4 regions of the Halorhodospira sp. 9628 genome follow, and region 2 is predicted to be linked to each of the others. Evidence: predicted binding sites of a transcription regulator. Region 2 holds the regulator's gene; each other region holds the start of a gene.
What was found. Region 2 encodes sigma-54, which starts transcription at its own class of promoters, with help from an activator protein. Its sites were predicted from a motif close to TGGCANGNTNCNTGCTT; they were not measured.

Region 1 (5,750 bases), on a different contig from region 2:
CTGGGTCGCAATGGCCACGCGGTTCAGCTTTGGACCCGCGACGCCGAGCACGCCGCGGCGATCAACGCCGAGCGGGTCAACCGCCGCCATCTCCCCGACTGTCCGCTGCCGCAGAGCCTCGCTGCTACGGCCGATCTGGACACGGCCCTCGCCGGTACCGAGTGGCTGCTGATCGCCGTCCCCAGCAGCGCCTTCCGCGGCCTGATCGAGCGCCTTGCGCCCTATCGCCCCGGCAAGGTGGTCTGGGCCACCAAGGGGCTCGAATCGGAGTCCGGCGGCTTCCTGCACGGCGTCGTCGAGGGCGTCCTCGACCCGACCCCCGCTATGGCGGTCATCTCCGGGCCGAGCTTTGCCGCCGAGGTTGGACGCGGCCTGCCCACCGCGATCACCGTAGCGGCCACCGATTCGGACCTGGCCGCCGAGGTCGTCCACGCCTTCCACAACGACCGCTTCCGGCCTTACTCGAGCACCGACATGATCGGCGTCGAGCTCGGCGGGGCGGTGAAGAACGTGCTCGCCGTGGCGACCGGCGTCAGCGACGGACTCGGGCTCGGCGCCAACGCCCGCGCCGCGCTCGTCACCCGGGGGCTGGCCGAGATCTCGCGCCTGGGCGCCGCCCTCGGCGCCGATCCACAGACGCTCATCGGTCTGGCCGGGATGGGGGATCTGCTGCTGACCTGCACCGACGATCAGTCGCGCAACCGGCGCTTCGGCTTCGCCCTGGGGCAGGGGGCCGACGTGGATCGTGCGCTGGCCTCGGTGGGTAGCACCGTCGAAGGCGCACGCACCGCCGCCGAGCTGCACACCCTGGCGGCACGGCACGGGGTGGAGATGCCGATCTGCAACATGGTCTACCGGGTCGTCGGCGGGGATACCCCGCTTGAGCAGGCCGTACGCGAACTCATGGAACGAACGCCCAAGGCGGAGTTCGATGACTGAGCGGCCACCGCCGAGTCAGTCCATGCCGAGTTCCTTGATCTTGCGCGTCAGCGTATTCCGCCCCCAGCCGAGCAGGCGCGCCGCTTCCTGACGGTGGCCGCCGCTGCGGCTCAGCGCGGCACGGATCAGGGCGCGCTCGAAGCGCGGCAGGGCCTCGTCGAGCAGGTGATCCCCGCCACCGTCCAGGGCCTGCTCGGCCCAGCGGGCCAGCGCTGTCTCCCAGTCCCCGCCATCCGCCGCCCCGCCGTCACCACCGCCAGTGCTGCGCGCCCCGCGCAGGTCCGCCGGCAAGTCCTCAGGGACGATCTCCTGGCCGCTGGCCATCACCGTCAGCCAGCGGCAGGTATTCTCCAGCTGCCGGACGTTGCCCGGCCAATCGAGCTGCATCAGCTCGCGCTCGACGTCCGGATGCAGCGCCTTCGGATCAACGTTGAGTTCGCGCGCAGCGGCCGCCAGGAAACGCCGCGCCAGCGCAGGAATGTCCTCGCGCCGCTCGCGCAGCGGCGGCAGCTGGATGCGGATTACGTTCAGGCGGTGGTAGAGATCCTCGCGGAAACGCCCCTCGGCCACGCGCTGCTCCAGATCCTGGTGGGTGGCCGCGATGATGCGCACGTCCACCTTCATCGCAGTGTGGGCGCCCACCCGATAGAACTCCCCGTCGGCAAGCACCCGCAGCAGGCGGGTCTGCAGGTCAGCCGGCATGTCGCCGATCTCGTCGAGGAACAGGGTGCCGCCATCGGCCTGCTCGAAGCGTCCGCGCCGGGTCTGCTGCGCCCCGGTGAACGCGCCCTTCTCATGACCGAAGAGTTCCGACTCCATCAGGTCGTGGGGGATCGCGGCCATGTTCAGGGCCACGAAGGGCCCGCCGGCGCGCGGACTGTGCCGGTGCAGCGCACGCGCCACCAACTCCTTGCCGCTGCCCGATTCACCGGTGAGCAGTACGGTCACGCTTGAGCGGGACAGCCGGCCGATGGCCCGGAAGACCTCCTGCATCGCCGGCGCCTCGCCGAGGATGTCGGCCGAGCCCTCGGTACTGGCTTCCGCGGCCGAACCCCTGCGCCGACTCGCCACAGCGCGGCCAGCCAGATCCACCGCCTCGTCCACGTCGAACGGCTTGGGCAGATACTCAAAGGCGCCGCCCTCGTAGGAGCTGACCGCCGCATCCAGGTCCGAGTAGGCGGTAATCACGATCACCGGCAGCTGCGGCGAGGTGCTCTGTACCCGCTGCAGCAGATCGTGACCGCCGATTCCGGGCATGCGCAGGTCGGTGATCAGCACGTCGGGCTCTTCCCGGTACAGCGCCTCCAGCGCCGCGTCGCCGCTCTCGAAGGTGTGGACCCCAAAGCCGGCGCGGCGCAGCGCCTTCTCCAGCACCCAGCGGATGGAACGGTCGTCGTCCACCACCCATACCTGCGATTCGGCCTCAGTCATTTTCCGTCTCCATGGGCAGCCAGATGGTGAACACCGTACGCCCCGGCTCGCTAACGCACTCGATCAGACCACCGAGGCGACTGATCAAGCTCTGGGCGATGGGCAGGCCCAGGCCCGTGCCCTCGGGGCGCGAGGTGACCATCGGATAGAAGATCTGCTCCTGCTGATCCAGGGGAATCCCCGGTCCGTCGTCGATGATGTCGATGCGGGCCACCAGGCGGTGGGGCTTGTCGGCGATGGTGAACTGGCGCTGTGTGCGCGTGCGCAGGGTGATGGTGCCACCCGGGCCGGCAGCCTGACGGGCGTTGCGCACCAGGTTGAGCACCGCCTGGACCAGATGGTTGTGCTCGGCGCTGACCGGCGGGATGCTGGGATCGTAGTCGCGCTGAAGCACAATCGGGCCACCATCCTCGCGATTCTCGGCGTCCTCGGCGATGACCAGGGAACGGACGCGCTCGAGGACCTCGTGGATGTTCACCCACTCCGCCCGCGCCGGCGCATTGGGGCCGAGCAGGGCATCAACCAGCTGCTGCAGGCGGTCGGCCTCGCGGATGATCACCTGCGTATACTCGCGCTGATCGCGCTCGGGCAGCTCCGCCTCGAGCAGCTGCGCCGCGCCGCGCAGGCCACCGAGCGGATTCTTGATCTCGTGCGCCAGCCCACGTATGAGCTCTTGCACGGCTCGATTCTGCGACAGCAGGTGCTGCTCGCGCGTGATCCGGGCGTGCCGGTCAACCTCGGCGATCTCGATGAGCACCCGATGCGCCGACAGCGGCGTGATGGTGCAGTCGACGGTCACCGGGTGATCGTCGCGCACTGGCAGGCGGCGCTCGCGCTGGGTGTAGGCACCGCCAGTGCGCTGGGTCTGGCGGATGAGTCCCTCGAGCAGCTCCGCACCGCGCAGGGCCGAGGCAAGGGGCTGGCCCAGCACCTGCCGACTGCTAACCCGGAACAACGTCTCGGCGGCGTGGTTAACGTGGAGGATGCGCACCTGATCATCCGCCAACAGCACGGCGGTCGTCAGTTCCTCGAGGATCTGCGAGTGGTCGCGCTCTTGTTCGTCCATGTCCATCCCTGTGCAAAGGCCGGGCCACCCCGACGGTCCCGCGTGGACCCGGTGCGGATGCGCCCATGATCAGGCAACCATTGCACCATCCTGGTGCAATGCAATAAAAAAGGGCGGCAGCCATCCGGCCCCGCCCCATGGATGCAGCATCCGCCCGAAGGGCTCAGACGCTGTAGTACATGTCGAACTCCACCGGATGGGTGGTCATGCGCAGACGGGTGACGTCGTCCATCTTGAGGTCGATGTAGGCGTCGATCAGGTCGTCGGAGAAGACCCCGCCCTGCTTGAGGAACTCCCGATCGTTGTCCAGCGCCTCCAGCGCCTCGTCGAGCTGGAAGGCGACCTTGGGGATCTCCTTCTCCTCCTCCGGCGGCAGGTCGTAGAGGTCCTTGTCCATCGCCTCGCCGGGGTGGATCTTGTTGCGGATGCCGTCGAGACCGGCCATCAGCATGGCGGCGAAGGTCAGGTACGGGTTACCGGTGGGATCCGGGAAGCGTACCTCGATACGCCGCGCCTTGGGGTTGGCCACGTAGGGCACCCGCACCGAAGCGGAGCGGTTGCGCGCCGAGTAGGCGAGCAGCACCGGCGCCTCGAAGCCCGGCACCAGGCGCTTGTAGCTGTTGGTCGAGGCGTTGGCGAAGGCATTGATCGCCTTGGCGTGCTTGATGATCCCGCCGATGTAGTAAAGCGCCTCCTCAGAGAGACCGCCGTACTGGTCGCCGGCGAAGATGTTGTTACCGCCCTTGGAAATCGACTGGTGGACGTGCATACCGCTGCCGTTGTCACCCACCAGGGGCTTGGGCATGAAGGTGGCGGTCTTGCCGTAGGCGTGGGCAACGTTGTGCACGCAGTACTTGAGCGTCTGCAGCTCGTCGGCCTTCTTGACCAAGGTGCGGGCGGCGACACCGATCTCGCACTGCCCGGCGGTGGCCACCTCGTGGTGGTGGACCTCCGGCTCCAGGCCCATCTCTTCCATGGCCTGGCACATGGCAGCGCGGATGTCGTGCAGCGAGTCCACCGGCGGGACCGGGAAGTAACCGCCCTTCACGCCGGGGCGGTGGCCGATGTTGCCATCCTTGTAGACCCGCTCGGAGTTCCAACCGGCTTCCTCCGAGTCAATCTTGTAGAAGGTGCCGCTCATGTCGGCGCCCCAGCGGACATCGTCGAAGACAAAGAACTCCGGCTCGGGACCGAACAGCGCGGTGTCCCCCAAACCGGTGGAGGCCAAATACGCCTCGGCGCGCCGGGCCACCGAGCGCGGATCGCGGTCGTAGCCCTGCAAGGTGCTCGGCTCGAGGATGTCGCAGACCAGGTTCAGGGTGGGCTCATCGTAGAAGGGGTCGAGGGTCGCGGAGTCGGGATCAGGGAGCATGATCATGTCCGACTCCTGGATCCCCTTCCAGCCCTGGATCGAGGAGCCGTCGAACATGGAGCCGTGCTCGAACAGATCCTCGTCGACCTGGGAGGCGGGCAAGGTCACGTGCATCTCCTTGCCGCGAGTGTCGGTAAAGCGAAGGTCGACGAATTTGACGTCTTCGTCCTCGATCAGCTTGAGGACATCTTCTCCGGTACGCGCCATAAGCTCACAGCCTCTGCGTGGGAAACAATGGGGCGGGGCGTGCGCCCGGAGGGTGCATCAACCCCGCAGCCGCGCCTTATTGTGGGGCATTTCGCGCCCCGACGCACCTGTGGCGTGGTGCTACGGCCGGCATGGGCTTCACGCCCCACCGACCCGGATGCGGATCCGGTGCTCATCGCCGCTGGGCTCGGTGGCGATGACCTCATGACCGTGGACCCGGCACCAGGCCGGGATGTCCTCGAGGGCACCAGGGTCGGTGACCACCACCTCCAGCTCATCGCCGGCGACCAATCGTGCCACCTGGGCCTGGGTGCGGATCACCGGCAGCGGGCAAAGCAGATGGCGGCAGTCGAGCTCGTTATCCGTCGCCATGATCGCCTCCCACGTACCACGCGTCGGGAACATTCTCCGGCGCCATCGGAGGCACGGCGAGCGATTGCACGTTGCCCTCGGTATCCTCGAGTTCCAGATCGACTCGTTCGGCATTCCGCCCGGAAGAGTAACGAGCCACCAACCGTGCCGCCAGCTCCAGGTCGTGCTCGTCCCAGGTGCCGTCGATCAACGCCACCGGACCGCCGTGGCTGATCGTGCGCAGGTGCGGATAGCGGCGCTTGTAGCCCTGCAGAAAGCGGGTCTCACCGGCCTCACGGGCGATGATGAGCTTGAAGTGCTCGCGCGGGCGCAGATGACGCCCCACCTTGAGTAGCATGATGTCGTCCAGGTCGTACTCACGGG
Region 2 (5,750 bases):
GAATCATCGTGTCGATCTGGTCGAACAGGGTCTCGGTTTCGGGCTGCGCCTCCAGGAAGGCGCGGACGCTGTCATCGCGGCCGGTGTAGGCGCGCAGCCGAGGCTCCCAGTGTGGATTGGGCAGGCAGCGGGCGTCGAAGACGTAGTCGGCGTCCGTGGGGATGCCGTGCTTAAAGCCGAAGGACTGGACCAGCACCGACACGCCGCTGCGCTCGCCCGCGACCCGCTCGGAGATCAGCCCGCGCAGGTCGTGGACCGTGGTCCGCGAGGTGTCGATACTCCAGTCGGCCACCTCGCGCAGCGGTTCGAGCAGGGCGCGCTCGGCGCGCAGGGCGTCGGCCAGCGGCTGATCGCCCTCGGCGAGGGGGTGGCGCCGCCGGGTCTCGCTGTAGCGGCGCATGAGGATGGCGTCTTCGGCGTAGAGGAACAGCACCTCGGTGGCGATGCCCTGCTCGCGCAGCGCAGTCAGCGTCTCGGGCAGGCGCTGCAGGTCGCGGGGCGGGTTGCGGGCGTCCAGCCCCACCGCGAAGCGCTCGCCGGTGGGTGCGTCGCGATTCTGCGCGTAGCGGGCCAGCTCGCCGATCAGGCTCACTGGCAGGTTATCGATGCAGTAGTAACCGGCGTCTTCCAGGGTGTGCAGGGCGACGCTCTTGCCCGAGCCCGACAGGCCGCTGACCACGATCAGGCGCAGTTCGCTCATGCCGGCACCCCGTGGTTCCGGCCGCTGCGCTGGTGTGTTGCGACCTCCGCGACGAGGCGGCCGGCGGCGGCCTCGATCAGCGGCGCCAGCGGCCGGCGTTCGCTGTCGGTCAGGGTCACCCGGGGTAGGGCCAGGCCGAGCAGTTCGCGGTGATCGCGCCGGCCGTGCAGGGCGGCCTCGGCTTCGGTGGGGCCGGGAGCGCGCTGGAGCTGGATGCACAGAGCCACGGCGGTCTCGCTGCGCAGCGCCGCGGGGCCGTAGAGTTCGGTGATGTCCACCAGGCCGAGGTCGCGCAGGTAGAGCAGCCCCCGCCCCTGCTGCGGACCGGCGCCGAGCAGGCGGTCACCGTCGCGGCGCAGCTGTACGGCGTCGTCGGCCACCAGGGCGTGACCACGGTCGAGCAGCGCCAGGGCGGCGTCGCTCTTGCCCACGCCGCTGGGGCCCTCCAGCAGGATTCCGTGGCCGTGGACCGCCATCAGCAGGCCGGGGATGACCGGCCGGTTCCCGGCCGCGTTCACGATGGGTCGGCGTGCGACTGCCATTCGCGCAGGGCCATCTGCAGCTCGTCCCCGTCCGAGGAGCGGCGCAGCCGCTCGCACAGGCTGCTGTCGCTGAACATCTCGGCAAGGCTGGCGAGGATCTGCAGGTGCTCGTCGGTGAAGTGCTCGGGTACGACGAGGGCGAAGAGCAGGTCCACCGGTGCCTTGTCGAAGGCGTCGAAATCGATGCCCCGGTCCAGGCGGATGAGGGCCCCGATGGCGCGGTCGATCCCGTCGATGCGGGCGTGGGGCACGGCGACGCCGTGCCCCAGGCCCGTGCTGCCCAGTCGCTCACGGGCCAGCAACCGGTTGCTGATCTCCCGGGCGTCGAGGCCGTCGCCGCTGGCCCCGATCAGCTCGCCTATGCGCAGGAGCACCTGCTCCTTGTCCTCGATGCCGCTCTCGCAGCGAACACGTTCCGGCGTGATGAGTTGCTCGATGTCCATGGAGTGTCCGATCGGCTGGCCCGCTGAACCGCGTCCCGCCGCCTTAAAGGCTGGCCTTGAGGGACGCGCCCTGCCGTCGCTGATCGACGGCCTTCTCTTTGTGTTTCAGGACCTGACGGTCAAGCTTGTCCACGAGCACGTCAATGGCTGCATAGAGATCCTCCTCGATGGCATCGGCAAAAACGCGCCCGCCGCCACCCCCGATGTGGATGACCGACTCGGCCTTCTGCTGCTTCTTCTCCACCGTGAGGATCACCTCGGTATCGATGACGTGGTCGAAGTGGCGCTGGATGCGTTGCATCTTCTCGTTCACATGCGCCCGGAGGGCCGGGGTGATCTCGACATGATGCCCACTGAGCTTGATCTGCATACCGCCTCCTGAACCCCTTTGCCGCCGGCGGAGCCGGGGGCCTCAGCGCCCCCGGGCCTCCCTGCGCTCCGCCGACGATGCGATGGACAGGGACTCCCGGTACTTGGCGACCGTCCGACGCGCCACCTGGATCCCCTCCTCATGAAGGATACGCGCAATCGCGCTGTCACTCAGCGGTTTTGCCCGATCCTCCTCGGCGATCAGCCGGCGGATCCGCGCCCGGATCGCCGTCGCCGAAGCCTCTCCGCCGTCGCTGGTCTGCACGTGGCTCGAGAAAAAGTACTTGAACTCGAAGGTGCCCCGCGGGGTGTGCATGTACTTGTTGGTGGTGATGCGGGAGATGGTGGACTCGTGCATCTCCACCGCCTCGGCGATCTCGCGCAGAACCAGTGGTTGCATCGCCTCCTCGCCGTGGTCGAGGAACCCCTGTTGCCGCTCTACGATGGCGCTGGCCACTTTCAGCAAGGTCTCGTTCCTGCTGCGCAGGCTCTTGATCAGCCAGCGCGCCTCTTGGAGATGGTTGCGGAGGCAGTGGTTGTCCGCGCTGCGGTCCGCTCTGCGGATCAGGCTGGCGTAATACGCGTTGACGCGCAAGCGGGGGGCGGTCTCGCCGTTGAGTTCCACCTGCCAGACGCCGTCGCGGCGCACGACGAGGACATCGGGGATGATGTAGTCCGGGGTTGTGTCGCTGATCTGCGAGCCCGGGCGTGGATCGAGGCTCTGGATCAGACCGAGGATGCCGCCGAGGGCATCTTCGCCGACCCCCAGGGCGCGGCCCAGGTCGTCATGGCGGCGTTCGGCGATGAGCTCCAGGTGGTGGAGGAGGGCGTGCTGCGCCTCCGCACGCCAGGGCGTGTCCTCGGGAAGCTGCTCGAGCTGGACGCACAGCGCTTCCTGAGGGTCGCGGGCGGCAACGCCGGTCGGGTCGAGCCGCTGGACACGCTGCAGGACCGCCTCTAGCTCCTCGGCGCTGACTTGCTCGTCGGCCGGACAGCCGGCCAGCAGATCCTCGGTGCTCTGGGTCAGGTAGCCGTCGTCGCCGACGGCGTCGACGATGACCTCGGCGATGGAGCGCTCCCGGGCGGAGAAGGCCTCGAGCTCGATCTGCGCGTGCAGGTGCTGCTGGAGGCTGTCGGAGGCGGCCGGCCGGTTGTCGAGGGTGTCGCGCTGCGCACCCTCGTCGCCGGGGGCGCTCAGTGCCGTGCTGCCGTCGTAGATGTCGTCCCAGGAGGTGTCCAGGGGCAGGTCTTCGGGGATGTCCTCGCCGGCGGGTTCGCTGGCCGGTGCCTCGTCCTCGTGGGGTTCCGTTTCCTGCTGCTCCTGCTCCTGCCCGGGCTCGGCCTCCTCATCGAGCTCGAGCATGAAGTTCGACTCCAGGGCCTGCTGGATCTCGGTGCGCAGCTCCAGGCTGGAGAGCTGCAGCAGCCGGATGGCCTGCTGCAGCTGCGGGGTCATGGTCAGCTGCTGACCGATGCGTAGCTGAAGCGACTGCTTCATGGCCGTGTCCGTTGTGCTTGAAGCATCCGTAGTCCGTCACTCACAGGCGGAAGTCCTCGCCCAGGTACACCTCGCGTACCCGCGGGTTGGCCAGCACGCTCTCGGCGTCCCCGGCGGCCAGCACCTCGCCGTCACTGAGGATGTAGGCGCGTTGCACGATGCCCAGCGTCTCGCGCACGTTATGGTCGGTGATCAGCACGCCGATACCCCGTTGCGCCAGCTGGCGGACGATCCGCTGGATCTCGCCCACCGAGATGGGGTCGACCCCGGCGAATGGCTCATCAAGCAGTATGAACCGCGGATTCGCCGCGAGGGCGCGGGCGATCTCCACGCGCCGGCGCTCGCCCCCGGACAGGGCGATCCCCGGGGAGTCGCGCACGTGGGTCACGCCGAACTCCTCGAGCAGGCGATCCAGCTCCTGCTCGCGCTCAGTGCCGTCCAGGTCGTCGCGCAGCTGCAGGATGGCCCGTACGTTATCCGCAACGCTCAGTTTACGAAAGACCGAGGGTTCCTGGGGGAGGTAGCCGATGCCCAATCGGGCCCGGGCGTGAATGGGCAACCGGGTGAGGTCGTCGCCTTCCAGGGTGATTCGCCCCTCGTCGGCCTGCACCAGGCCGACGACCATGTAAAAGCACGTGGTCTTGCCGGCCCCGTTGGGGCCGAGCAGGCCGACGATCTCACCGTCGGCGACCTCCAGCCCCGCGCCGTTGACCACGGTGCGGCCGCGATAGCGCTTGCTCAGCCCCTCCGCGCGCAGCGTCACCAACGGGTCATTCCTCCTCGCGCCGTGCCGGATACAGGATGGTCCGCGCCCGCTGCCCCTCGGCGCCGCGGGCCTTCATGACCTGCCCCTCCAGGTCGACGTCGATGGTCTCGGCGGTGACTTGATCATCCCCCTGCCAGAGATGTGCATCGCCCTGGAAATGGGCACGTTCGGGACCGCGGGAGTAGTACTCCATGCGTTTCGCCTCGGCATGCACGGGGCGAGGCTGGTTCTCGGGGTGGTCGCGGTAGGTGGCCGGCGTGCCGTCGACGTAGACGTGGCTCAGGTCGCCGTCCTCGTCGGTGTAGACCTCCATGCGATCCCCGGTGATGCGCATCTCGCCCCGCGTGAGCACGGCGTCGCCCTCGTAGACGCTGACTCCGGCGACCGCGTCGACATCCACCCGGTCGGCCTCCAGTTCGATCGGTGCCTCGTCGCGCTGGCCCACGGCCGTTGCCGGCAGGGCAGCGGCGAGCAGGGTCGCGGCGACGAGCAGTCCCACGCGGATACGGCTGGCGACGTCAGTACGCTCCATACGACCCCCGGACGTCGGCGTGCAGGCGCAGGCGATCCGCGCGGTAATCCAGGGTCATCCCGGTTCCGTGCAGGGTGCCGGCCGGCTCGCGAGCGGTGACCGCCTCGACGGTGCGCGCCTCGCCGGCGCGCAGGTCCACCAGCAGGTTGTGGGTGTTGATATCCAGCGGCGGACGCGCCTGCTGGGCCGGACGACGGATGTCCACCTCTTCGAACAGGCGGACTTCCCCGCCCTCGCGTTCGGCGATGCCGAAGGGGGCGCGGGCCTCCCAGAGGACGCCGTCGCGAGAGCGCATGCGTAGGTCGGGGTCGATGATCTCGAGCTCGCCGCGGCCGGGGAAGTGCTCGCCGGTGCGCCCGGAAAGGGCCGCACGGCGCTGCCCCTGCTCGTCGAAATCAACCATGGTAAACCCCTCGAGGAAGAAGTCCGGGCGCTCTTCGGGAGGGGCAGCGGTCTCCGGGGCCGGCGGCGCCGGGTCGCGGGTAAGCAGCAGACCGAGGAGGACGGTCAGGGCGAGGGCTGCTAGGGGGTAGAGGGAGCCGCGGCGCATGGCTCAGCCTTCCGCCCGGCGCAGCATCGGTTCAAGGTGGCCCTGGGCGTGCAGGATCAGCTCGGCCACCTCGCGCACGGCGCCGCGCCCCCCGGGGCGTGCAGTGACCCAGTCGGCCTGGGCGTGCAGCTGGGGGTGGCCGTCGGCCACGGCGACCCCGAAACCGGCCCGGCGGATCGCCGGCAGGTCGATCAGGTCGTCACCGGTGTAGGCGCACGCCTCCGGGGCGAGCCCGAGGCGCTCGGCCACCTCGGTCAGGGCGTCGCCCTTGTCCGAGCGGCCACGCAGGACGTGGCGGACCCCGAGCTCCTCGGCCCGGCGCATGACCGAGTGCCCCCCGCGGGCGGTGA
Region 3 (5,750 bases), on a different contig from region 2:
CGGCGGCGTGGACCTGCTCAGTGGTGATCGCCATGCCGAAGACCTCCTCGCCATATCGCTGTTGTGTGTAGCGTCCATAATATCCAACACACTATAAACGCGACGCGCTGCCTTCGGCCCAGCGGCGCACTGCGCCGGCTGCGAGGCGGCTGGGGATGGGGAAGCGGCCCGCGACGGCGGGCGCACTGCCGGCCGTAGAGAAGCCCCGAAATCTGAAACCTCAGTCAGGCGCTGCGGACTCCGATAGTCAGCACCAGAAGGGATGATCTTGCCCAGCACGGACCTCCACACCGCGGAACGGATCGACAACGAGATCACTGCCAATGGTTATCACTGGGCTTCACGAGCGAATCCAAGTGGGCCTCAAAGGCTCGAATGAGGTATTCAGGCTGTATCTCTTTCCTTTGCGAATAACGCTGAGCAGCCCTCGAAAAATGAGCGTAGGTAGCCGGGTCGTCCCACAGACGGGAAAAGGCCCGCACCCACTCCGCCGTGGGCGCCTTGAACGGTAGGCAAATCCCGCCTGGCCCAACGGCCTCGGGCAACCCCCCGGCATTGCTAGCTAAAAGGGGGATACCGTTGACATGCGCTTCGGTCGCAATACGCCCCCAGGTTTCCTCCTTGCTGGGCGCCAGCACGACTCTCGCCCTGCCATACACCTTTCTCATGTCTTCAACGGGGGCGATAACGCGAATGTTGTGAAACCCGCTGATGTCAAGGGACTTGCGCATGCTGTTCACGATGAAAAGGAAGGACACGTCCGGGCGTGCCCGCGCTAGCGCCAGAACGATGTCCAGTCCCTTGTAGCCTGCCGGGTTCACGAAGATCGCCGAGGAGCGATCCGTCTCGGTTTGATAGTCCTCGGGATGGACCAAGGGAGGGATGATTCTCGACACATATTTATCGCCGTGCAGCGACGCGGTGTAACTTGAGTTGGCCAAGAAGGAAAGACGTGGCGGCTTGGGGGCATCATGCTGCATTGGAAGACGGTCGGATGTGTGGAGATAGGCCACCACAGGAATCCCCAGGCACAGCAGTGATTGCAGCATGGGCGCGAAATGTGCACCGCCTTGTAGTACGGCGACGTCGGGCTTGAACTTTGCGGAAAGCTTCTCGACCACGGTAGCAGGATTCCAACTTCTCCAAACGGGGTAACCCATGCGTCGATCCTGAGGCGATGGGTCCCGTAAGAGCTTCATCCTGAGTCGTGCGCTTAACCCGGTGCGACCAACACCTTTCAACCCCGCGACCACGGCCACGTGGTGCCCGCGCTCGAGAAGTCCGCATGCAAGACGGTGTGTGTTGACGCCAAGCCCGCCGAAGATTTCAGGAGGGTATTTATGGTGAGTGGCAAAAAGGATGCGCATTGTAGCTCCTAATCGTCGCGAGCTGACTGGTCATACCTCTACTTGTGGACTAGACCAGGACTCTCCTCGTACGACTGCTTGAGCTTGCGCAGAGGGCAGAAATGCCCGCGGTCACGTCGGGGCAGGAGCCGGTGTCCACCCCGGGCTCCCGCTGCCGTGCCCATCTCCGCGCGTCGGCCTGGATTCTGGACAGCTTGCGGATCTACGACGGCCCTCGCGGTGGCCCCCGCCAGCCAGCGCCTGAAGCGCTTGTCGATAGTTGCCATACGCCCCTCCCGCCTCCCAGGGGGCAATATAGCCCATCCGGACTGCCTCGCAGGTGTCCTGATCTAGGGCAAACTCAGCCATCTGTCGGCCTTACCCTATCGCACAACATCTCGGGCCACCGCGGCGTGACCTGATGAGGCCGTCACCCATGCAGATTTCGTTAGCGCCCCCGGAGGGCGGCGAGGGGCTGTCCTCGCGCGACATCGTCACGCCGGCCGGCGGGGGCGGCGAACGGGGGTTTTGTTGAAACGCGCTCTCAGGTGTCGGCGAATTTTACACCCAGCACGCCCGCAACCGGGCTACCACTTGCCCGAGACACTCACTACCCCGGTTCCCGCCGCCCTTTCAGGGTTGGCCCACCAATTGCTTGCTATTCGCACCCCCGGGGGGAAACGAGTCGATTCACTCACATTGGTAAAGGATGAAACCTTCTGATTCCAGACAGCGCATGAGAAGTGGAGGCGATCATGAAGACGATCACAAGGGTTCACTGGAGCGTGGGTATCGCCACTTTGGTCGCAGCGGCCGGCCTTAGCGGCACGGCGATGGGAGCCCCCATCGATTTATCGGGATGGACCACGGAAGGCAATAGTGGCACTTCCGGGGCCGACGGGGTAGTGGATTTATCGCCATTCGGTAGCAGCGAGTACGGGTGGATCTCCACCGCCAACGGTGTCGATCAAGACGGGCTCGGCGCTGGAAACGAGACCACAGGGTCCCTCATCACCTCTCCGAATTTTTCAGCAGGTGCCGGCGACGAATTGAGCTTTTATTTCAATTACGTAACATCTGACGGTGGTACTTTTACCGACTACGCCTGGGCACAGATACTTCCCGTAGGTGACGATCCGATTCAGCTGTTCTCCGCACGCACAACCCCGGAAGGCAACACCGTGCCCGGGTTTAACTTGCCGGAGCCCGATGTCGACGTAACCCTCGATCCGGAAGAGACACCGGTGATCGGCGGCGCACCCGACTGGTCCCCGCTCGGGGATAGCTCCGGAAGCTGTTGGGATGAGGGCTGCGGGTACACGGACTGGCTCAATGCGTCCTACGAATTCGAGGATCCCGGGGAGTACGCCTTGGAATTCGGCGTTGTAAACTGGAACGATACCCAGTTTCAGTCTGGCCTAGCCTTCGATGGTGCCACGATCGAAGGCGAGGAGATCACGGCACCGGTCCCTGCACCCGGTGCGCTAAGCCTAATGGCGGTTGGCTTTGCGGCCATGGGCCTGACCCTACGCCGGCGCCCGCGCAATCTCTATTAAACGAAAAAGGCCTTTGACCTCCGTGCGACCAAATCGATACATCGGGGGGGGCGCCCCCCGGTGTATCTTGGCGCTACCCCTTTTCCTTACCACCCCCCGAGCCGGTTGTACGTTTCCGATTGACCCCCGCAGGTCGACTACCGGCGCTACGCCCAGAAGCTGCACATGCTCTTCGGCAAGGCGCGGCTCGATCAGATCAAGCCCCATCACATCGCCAAGTACCTAGACAACCACCCCTACCCGACCACGGCCAACCGGGAGATCGCCACGCTCTCGACCGCGTTCAACCACGCCCGGCGCTGGGGCATGGCCGGGGTACCCGACACCAACCCCTGTCAGGGCATCCAGCGCAACCGGGAGCAGGCGCGCCGAGCGCTACCTGGAAGACTGGGAGCTGCGGGCGCTGATGGCCGCCTCCGGCCCGCAGCTTCGGGCGATCATCGAGGTGGGCTGTCTCACCGCGCTGCGCAAGTCCGACCTGCTGCGCCTGACCCTGGCCGCTCACTCGATTGGCGAGACCACCGAGACCTACGTGCGGGCGAGGGATAAAGTGATCGTGGCGCCCACCCGGTGAGTGCCACGTCCAAGGAGGATGGCAGACAGCCTGGCCGTTTTGGCAGACAATCTGCTGTAAGTTGGCGCGCCGGGGAGGATTCGAACCCCCAACCTTCTGATCCGTAGTCAGATGCTCTATCCAGTTGAGCTACCGGCGCTATAAAGCGCTTTATTCTGCCGTTGACTGCTTGCCGAGTCAACCGTTGTTTTGGCGGAGAGAGAGGGATTCGAACCCTCGAAGGGCTTTCGCCCTTACTCCCTTAGCAGGGGAGCGCCTTCAGCCACTCGGCCATCTCTCCGTAGGGTGCGTACCTTAAGGGATAGACCCCCTCCCCGTAAACCCTCGAGCTACTGCGAATCGGCACCCTGCCCAGGGGCCGCCTCCGGGACATCGCCATCCTTCTCGTGACGGATCCGCTCATAGATCTCTTCACGGTGCACGGAGACATCCCGCGGCGCATTTACACCGATTCGCACCTGGTTACCCTTGACCCCGAGCACCGTCACACTGACATCGTCGCCGATCATCAGCGTCTCGCCCACTCTCCTCGTGAGTATAAGCATCGAACTTGACTCCTTGATTATGCCACCGCTACCGGCGCCTCTTGAGCGGGCGGCCGCTTCGCCCTCCAGGGCGGTCCGGGACCTAGCCGTCACCCCTTTCCGCCCCGAAGGACCGAAACTGCGCTACTCGTCGGAGAGACCCTCAAGCTCGGCCACGGGCTGGACATCCAACTCAAAGGCCTTGTGCAGGGCGCGCACGCCAAGCTCCAAGTATTTCTCCTCGACAACCACCGAGATCTTGATCTCCGAGGTTGAGATCATTTGGATATTGATCCCCTCGTTGGACAACGCACGGAACATGGTGTTCGCCACGCCGGCGTGGGAACGCATCCCGACGCCGACCAGGGAGAGCTTGACGATCTTGTCATCGCCATAAACCTCCCGGGCCCCCAACTGTTCGGCGTTGTCCCGGACCAGATCCAGGGTGGCCTGATAATCGCGCTTGTGGACCGTAAACGTGAAATCCGTCAGCCCCTGCTGGCTGATGTTCTGGATGATCATGTCCACTTCGATGTTCGCGTCGGCCACCGCCCCGAGGATCTTCGCCGCGATCCCCGGCGTATCCGGCACCCCGATGACAGAGATCTTCGCTTCGTCGCGATTGAACGCAATACCGGAAATCAGCGGCTCTTCCATTCCCTCTTCCTCGTAGGTGATGAGCGTTCCAGGCCCTTCTTCGAAGCTGGACAGCACCCGCAGGGGGACGCGGTACTTGCCGGCGAACTCCACGGCCCGGATCTGCAGGACCTTGGAGCCTAAGCTGGATAGCTCCAGCATCTCGTCGACCGTAATACGGTCCAACCGCCTCGCCTCGGGCACGACGCGCGGGTCGGTGGTGTAGACCCCATCCACGTCGGTATAGATCTGGCACTCGCTCGCTTCCAGTGCAGCTGCCAGCGCCACGGCCGTGGTATCGGAACCGCCACGGCCCAGCGTGGTGAGCGCGCCTTCCTCGTCGACACCCTGGAAGCCCGCGACCACCACGACACGTCCCCGCTGCAGATCCTCTTGCAACGGCTCAGCATCGATATCGAGGATCCGCGCCCTGCTGAATGAGCTGTCGGTCAGGATCCGCACCTGCGCACCGGTGTAACAGCGCGCCGGACAGCCGATCTGCTCCAGCGCCATGGTCAGCAGGGCGATGGTGACCTGCTCACCGGTGGACAGAAGCACGTCCACTTCACGTGCCGGAGGATCGGAGTGGATCGACTCGGCAAGCTCGACCAGGCGATTGGTCTCACCACTCATCGCGGAGACGACGACGACCACGTCCTCTCCGGCCTCGCGGCTAGCCTTGACCTTCTCGGCCACTGCCTGGATGCGCTCGGTCGTCCCGACCGAAGTTCCACCGAATTTTTTGACTACCAGCCCCATGGGCATTCCTCAGCTAGCAGGGGCGCCTCACCCTCCTATTGAAAGCATTATAGGATGGTTATTAGACGCCATTAAGTCAAGTTATCCTTAATCCAGGCTTCCACAGAAGCCAACGCATCATTGACGCGGCTTGGGTCTTTCCCGCCCGCTTGGGCGAAGTCCGCCCGTCCTCCGCCACGCCCCCCGACCTGGGCGGCGACATGATTAACCAGATCACCGGCGGAGAGGCGATCGGTCAGGTCCTTGGTCACGCCCGCGACCAACTGAACCTTCTCGCCCTGGACCGCCGCCAGCACGATCACCCCGCTACCGAGCTGGTTCTTGAGCTGATCCAGCGTATCCCTCAACCCCTTGC
Region 4 (5,750 bases), on a different contig from region 2:
TGCCGCGTGGTTCTGACCACCGACTCGCAGTACGTGCGCCGTGGGATCACCGAGTGGCTGGACGGCTGGAAGCGCCGGGGGTGGCGAACTGCCTCGCGCAAGCCCGTGCTCAACCAGGATCTGTGGCAGCGGCTCGATGAGCTGGCGGCCTACCATCGGGTCGAGTGGCGCTGGGTGCGCGGCCACGCCGGTCACGCCGAGAATGAACGCGCCGATGCCCTGGCCAATCAGGGGATCGACGAGCTGGTCGCCTAGGTCCGCTGCCCGTCCCCGGCGGGCCTGGGCTAGAATCGGAACGCCCAATTCCCAATCTGTAACAAACCGGAGAGTAGCGCATGAACAAAGCCGATCTGGCTGACAAGGTCGCAGCCGAAACCGGGGTCTCCAAGCGTGTCGCCACGGATGCGGTCAATGCTGTCTTTACGGGCATCGAGGAGAGCCTGGCGAGCGGGGAGGATGTCTCGATCCCCGGGTTTGGCAAGTTCGCCGTGGTCGCGCGCCCCGAGCGGCAAGGGCGCAACCCGCAGACGGGGGAGTTGATCGACATCCCCGCCGGCATGAACGTCCGCTTCAAGCCTGGGGCGCCGCTCAAGCGTTCGGTGGATCAGTAACAGGAGGTTGCCATGTCCCGTCGGCTTCGGCGTTGGGTCGGAGCAGGGTGCCTGGGGATTGCAGGCGCCCTGATGGCCGCGTGCAGCGGTGGTGACGCTGGCACGCTGGCTGCCGATTACTGCGACTACATCCGCAACGCCGACGACATGCCCTTCGAGCAGCAGCAAGAAGCCATCACAGCGCTCGACGAGCGTTACCAGCGCAAGGGCATTCGCGAGAGCAGCATTCGTGTGGCGATTCAGCGCGAGTGTCCGGATGCCCTGGCCGAGCACGATGTCCGTATGCTGGGCGTGCTCGGCGAGATGCTGCGTGAGACGCGAGACGAGCTACAGGAACTGCGATAGCGCCTGGCCCCGGGAGAGCCCCTCCCGGGTCGCACTATGAGAGTGCGCACTCGTGCCCGGTTGCATCACGATGGTGCAACCGGGCCTCCATCCCGCTCGGCTGCACCATCATAAGGCCCCGTCTGGGCGGGAATCCCGGAAGCTGGCACAGGGATTGCTACCACCTTCGTGAGCCCCAGCTGGGGAACATTGATTAGCCGATTCGGAGGTGGAACCCCATGGCTGCAACCGGTAAGGACGTACTCAAGCTCATCAAGGATGAGGACGTGAAGTTCGTCGATCTGCGCTTCACCGACACCCGCGGCAAGGAGATGCACGTGACCTTGCCCGTCTCCCAGGTCGACGAGGATCTGTTCGAGCACGGCAAGATGTTCGATGGCTCCTCCATCGACGGCTGGAAGGGGATCCAGGAGTCGGACATGATCATGCTCCCGGATCCGGAGAGCGCCGTCCTTGATCCCTTCACCGATGAGCCCACTCTGAAGCTGGTCTGCGACATCCTCGAGCCCAGCACCCTGCAGGGCTACGACCGCGATCCCCGCTCGGCCGCCAAGCGGGCCGAGGCGTACCTGGCCTCCACCGGGATCGGGGACAGTGCCCTGTTCGGCCCCGAGCCGGAGTTCTTTGTCTTCGACGACGTCCGCTGGGGCGCCGATATGAGTGGCTGCTTTTACAAGGTGGACTCCGAGGAGGCCGGCTGGAACTCCGAGCGGGTTTACCCGGACGGCAACATCGGCCACCGCCCCGGCGTGAAGGGCGGTTACTTCCCGGTCCCGCCGGTGGACTCGCTGCACAACATCCGCGGTGCCATGTGCCAGGCGCTGAGCGACATGGGCCTGGAGCCGGAGGTCCACCACCACGAGGTGGCCACCGCCGGGCAGGGCGAGATCGGCACCAAGGCTCGCACCCTGGTCAAGAAGGCCGACGAGCTGCAGACGCTCAAGTACTGCGTGCACAACGTCGCCCACGCCTACGGCAAGACCGCCACCTTCATGCCCAAACCCCTGGTGGGTGACAACGGCAACGGCATGCACGTCCACCAGTCGGTGTCGAAGGGCGGCAACAACATCTTCACCGGCGATCAGTACGGCGGCCTCTCGGAGGAGGCGCTCTACTACATCGGCGGGATCATCAAGCACGCCAAGGCGATCAACGCCTTCGCCAACGCCTCGACCAACAGCTACAAGCGTCTGGTGCCGGGCTTCGAGGCGCCGGTGCTGCTCGCCTACTCGGCGCGCAACCGCTCCGCTTCGGTGCGGGTGCCCTACGTCTCGAGCCCCAAGGCGCGGCGCATCGAGGTGCGCTTCCCGGACTCCACGGGCAACCCGTACCTGACCTTTGCCGCCATGCTGATGGCCGGTCTCGACGGCATCCGCAACAAGATCCACCCCGGCGAGGCGATGGACAAGGACCTCTACGACCTGCCGCCGGAGGAGGAGAAGGAGATCCCCAAGGTCGCCTTCCAGCTCGATCAGGCGCTGGAGGCGCTGGACAGCGACCGGGAGTTCCTCAAGCAGGGCGGGGTCTTCTCCGACGACCTGATCGACGCCTACATCGAGCTGAAGATGGAGGAGGTCACGCGCCTGCGCATGACCACCCATCCGGTGGAGTTCGACCTGTACTACAGCGTCTGAGCCTCCCCGGGGCGCCCGCCGGGCAGGGCGCAGGCCCCGCCCGGCGGGCGTTGCGCCCCGGCAGATCGTTTTTCGGCGCGGTCATCCGGGCCGCCGCCTCTCCGGTTGTGCGTCACGATGAATTGACGCTCGGCTCCCTGGTGCCTAGAATGCGCCTCACCAGTTGCGGGGTGGAGCAGTCAGGTAGCTCGTCGGGCTCATAACCCGAAGGTCGCAGGTTCAAATCCTGCCCCCGCTACCAGTCAGTCATCGAGATGAGCCCCCGCTCAGCGCACACGTGCAGTGTCCGCCGATCGGGGGTTCTTTTCGTTTCAGGGAGTGCATGACCGATGGCGGAATCTGCTGCGAGACGGGGGGCGGTGCCGACTTGGCTGATGGTGGTTGCCTATCTGAGCGCCGTGTTCCTGCCCACGCTGGGGCTATTGCTCGGTATGTATCTGGGCTACCGCCGAGTGCTGCTTCACGCCTTTGTGGTCGTCGGCATCAGCACGATCGTCGGATTCTTCTGGTATCCGATGGTGTTCGGATGATCATTCGGCGGCGGTCAGCCCCCTGTTGCTGACCGCCGCAGGAACAATCCTGGGACCTAGTAGAGCACTAGGTCCTGCCCCCAGCCGCCGAAGACCTCCAGCACATCTTCAAGCTCTTCGTCGATCCGTTCCTCCAGGCCACTGCGGCTACCGAAGGCCTCCAGAACCGAGTCCGGGCAGCTGATGATCTTGTAGGGAAAGCTCCCTTCCCCCGGTCGGCCGAAATAGAGGGAGACCCCCTCCAGCTCCCCGTCGAGGAACTCGATGTAGTCCAGGGTATCCAGCTCGTCGAGAAAGAACCGGTAGCTGTGTTCCGACCAGACCACGTAGCCCCGCTCCCAGTCGTCTTGGGGGGTGGAGGGAGGCGCGGCGGCGCCGGCCAGATTGGGGTTCTTCAGCTGGCGTAGGTATTGCCGCAGGGCGCGCAGATCGCCGAGCCGGACCTCGCGGTCGCAGGTCTCGCGCAGGGCGCGGAAGTAGCCTGTGGCCGCCTGGTTGATGAGCGCCGCCACGATCAACAGCCGGCGATAATCGGGTACATCGGGGTCGATCACCTCCAGGTCGCCGCGCGCCCCCAGGACATCACCGAAGATCGGGTCCATGAGCTGGTGCAGGGTGTATCCCCAGAGGACGATGGCTCCGATCGTCAGGCCCAGCAGCGCCACCCCCACCGCCTCTTCGCTGGCGTTCATGAACGCGGCGATCTGGGGCTCGTGGCGGGTCGCCAGCACCAGGACAGCGGCAACCCCCAGCGCACCCAGGAACAGCAGGGTGCGCTCCCGGGCCCGCACCTGCATGCGCTCCTGGAACGCCCCCAGCTCCTCCTGCTCGGGGGGATCGCTATCGGCCACGCGGTCGGCGTTAAAGGGGCCTTCCGGGTGCGGGGGGCGATCGTAGCGCTTGGCCATGGGCGGCTCCTTGGTACCTGGAACGGGCGACATTCTACAGCCTGCCGCGGGCGGAGGCCGACGGCGCGTCCGCGCGGCGGGGTCTGCGCTTGGCAGGGTGGCGACGGAGAATGTCTGCCCGATGAGGACGCCCGCAGGCAATGGCGAGGATTGTCGCGGGCGGTGGGTTGCCGGCGGTGTGCAGAAGCGGGGCTGGGGGAAGCGTACCCAACCGGTGGAGTTTTACAAGAACCCTTCCCGGTAGCGCACGACTCGATTGCGTCCGGTGCGTTTGGCCTCGTAGAGGGCGAGGTCCGCCCGGCGCAGCCAGGCTCCGGTGGCCTCCGGCGGCCGGTAGGTGGCGATGCCGATGCTCACCGTGACGTGTCCCGGCCCCGGCTGCAGGGTCGCCACCCGCTCGCGGATACGCTCCGCGACATCGATGGCACCGGATTCGTCAGTCTGCGGGAGAACGACCAGAAACTCATCCCCGCCCCAGCGTCCGAGGTGGTCCGCAGTGCGCAGCTGAGGCCGGAAGCAGGATTGTACCAACTCATGGAGCAGCAGATCGCCGGCCTCGTGGCCATAGGTGTCGTTGATCTGTTTGAAGCCGTCTCCATCGATGATCAGCAGAGACAGCGGGTCCTGGTAGCGCAGCGCCCGCTCACGTTCGTCATGCAGGACATGATCCATCCGACGCCGGTTGCTGGTTCCGGTTAGTGGGTCGTGCTGCGCCTGCCGCTCCAACTCCCGTTCCAGCAGAACCCGATCGGTAATGTCCTCTTCAAAGCCTACCGCATAACGCGGCTTACCCCCGGAGTGGGCGGTCAGTCGGCCCTCGCAGCGCAGGTGCCGGATCTCAGCATCCGGGCGGACCAGCCGAAAGCGCAGCTGCCAAGGCTCGTCGTTCCGGAACGCCTGCCAGAAGCGCTGAAAGACCCACGGGCGGTCCTCCGGCAGAATGTGCCCACGCCAGGACTCCAGATCCATGACCACCGGCCCGGTGGGGTGCTGGTAGCCGTAGATCTCCTGGAGTCGCGCATCCAGGTGGACGCGCTCGCCCACCACGTCGTAGGTCCAGAACCCGATCCCGCCGACCTCCTGCAGGACGGCGATCTTGCCCTCGGCGCTCACGCCCCGTAGAGCAGGGTGATTCGGGGTGCCCGGTCCCGCTGCGGGCTGGCTATCCAGGCTGGGGCCTTTCATCCGAGGATCCTTGGCGCGCACTGATGTCACCTGATGGTAGATCAACGATCCGGAAGGGGTTGCGAGTTGGACGGCGGGCCATGGGCAGTCGTCCATAAAAGTGGACATCCGTGCTTCCGAAACGGCCCGCCGACCGTGGTATTCACCTGACAGGGTGCTAATTTTCTAGCGAAGGTTCTCGCCGAAGAACGCAAACACGACGCTTCCCCGGTCCTTGGTCTGGCTTCAGTTTTGTGTTCCGGGCGGCCGGCTGACGTTTGGGTCCAACGGTTCATCGGAGAGGGGGCGTCGCTCAATGCGTGTCATGGCCGCAGACTGACAAACGGTCAGGGTGGACGAGCATGGCTCAATGGGAAGAAGACGCGCGGGAAACGCCTCGAGCGTGGTGTCTGGTTGAACACGGCGAGGGGCTGCGCCTGGGGCGGGCGGAAGTCGACTCCGAAGGTTCGGTCTCCCTGAAATCGGAGATCCAGGTGGAGCCTGTTACCGCGGCATCGCTGATCCGGGCGGTGGAGCGGGCCATGGTCGGTGAGGCAG

Region 1: a site for sigma-54 is predicted at 3,447-3,463, ahead of glnL (nitrogen regulation protein NR(II)). Genes of this name have one in related genera too.
Region 3: a site for sigma-54 is predicted at 1,987-2,003, ahead of LRG10_RS00625 (NF038132 family protein). Genes of this name have one in related genera too.
Region 4: a site for sigma-54 is predicted at 1,100-1,116, ahead of glnA (glutamate--ammonia ligase). Genes of this name have one in related genera too.

What each region holds. Positions count from the first base shown of each region.
Region 1 covers NZ_JAJNRF010000021.1:5,026-10,775, forward strand. Annotated here, with positions in the region: gene LRG10_RS12900 (NAD(P)H-dependent glycerol-3-phosphate dehydrogenase) at 1-939, shown strand, start outside; gene glnG (nitrogen regulation protein NR(I)) at 955-2,370, opposite strand; gene glnL (nitrogen regulation protein NR(II)) at 2,363-3,436, opposite strand; gene glnA (glutamate--ammonia ligase) at 3,600-5,015, opposite strand; gene LRG10_RS12920 (sulfurtransferase TusA family protein) at 5,154-5,387, opposite strand; gene LRG10_RS12925 (tRNA (5-methylaminomethyl-2-thiouridylate)-methyltransferase) at 5,374-5,750, opposite strand, start outside.
Region 2 covers NZ_JAJNRF010000006.1:13,459-19,208, reverse strand. Annotated here, with positions in the region: gene rapZ (RNase adapter RapZ) at 1-700, opposite strand, end outside; gene LRG10_RS07590 (HPr kinase/phosphorylase) at 697-1,242, opposite strand; gene LRG10_RS07585 (PTS sugar transporter subunit IIA) at 1,215-1,685, opposite strand; gene hpf (ribosome hibernation-promoting factor, HPF/YfiA family) at 1,729-2,055, opposite strand; gene LRG10_RS07575 (RNA polymerase factor sigma-54) at 2,098-3,552, opposite strand; gene lptB (LPS export ABC transporter ATP-binding protein) at 3,593-4,318, opposite strand; gene lptA (lipopolysaccharide transport periplasmic protein LptA) at 4,323-4,850, opposite strand; gene lptC (LPS export ABC transporter periplasmic protein LptC) at 4,837-5,400, opposite strand; gene LRG10_RS07555 (HAD family hydrolase) at 5,404-5,750, opposite strand, start outside.
Region 3 covers NZ_JAJNRF010000001.1:136,194-141,943, forward strand. Annotated here, with positions in the region: gene LRG10_RS00620 (glycosyltransferase) at 315-1,367, opposite strand; gene LRG10_RS00625 (NF038132 family protein) at 2,102-2,902, shown strand; gene LRG10_RS00630 (hypothetical protein) at 3,309-3,476, shown strand; tRNA gene LRG10_RS00635 (tRNA-Arg) at 3,539-3,615, opposite strand; tRNA gene LRG10_RS00640 (tRNA-Ser) at 3,667-3,756, opposite strand; gene csrA (carbon storage regulator CsrA) at 3,806-4,021, opposite strand; gene LRG10_RS00650 (aspartate kinase) at 4,145-5,395, opposite strand; gene alaS (alanine--tRNA ligase) at 5,467-5,750, opposite strand, start outside.
Region 4 covers NZ_JAJNRF010000001.1:57,836-63,585, reverse strand. Annotated here, with positions in the region: gene rnhA (ribonuclease HI) at 1-255, shown strand, start outside; gene LRG10_RS00285 (HU family DNA-binding protein) at 336-611, shown strand; gene LRG10_RS00280 (hypothetical protein) at 624-956, shown strand; gene glnA (glutamate--ammonia ligase) at 1,175-2,590, shown strand; tRNA gene LRG10_RS00270 (tRNA-Met) at 2,755-2,831, shown strand; gene LRG10_RS00265 (hypothetical protein) at 2,920-3,120, shown strand; gene LRG10_RS00260 (hypothetical protein) at 3,177-4,028, opposite strand; gene LRG10_RS00255 (sensor domain-containing diguanylate cyclase) at 4,251-5,213, opposite strand; gene LRG10_RS00250 (sigma-54-dependent Fis family transcriptional regulator) at 5,555-5,750, shown strand, end outside.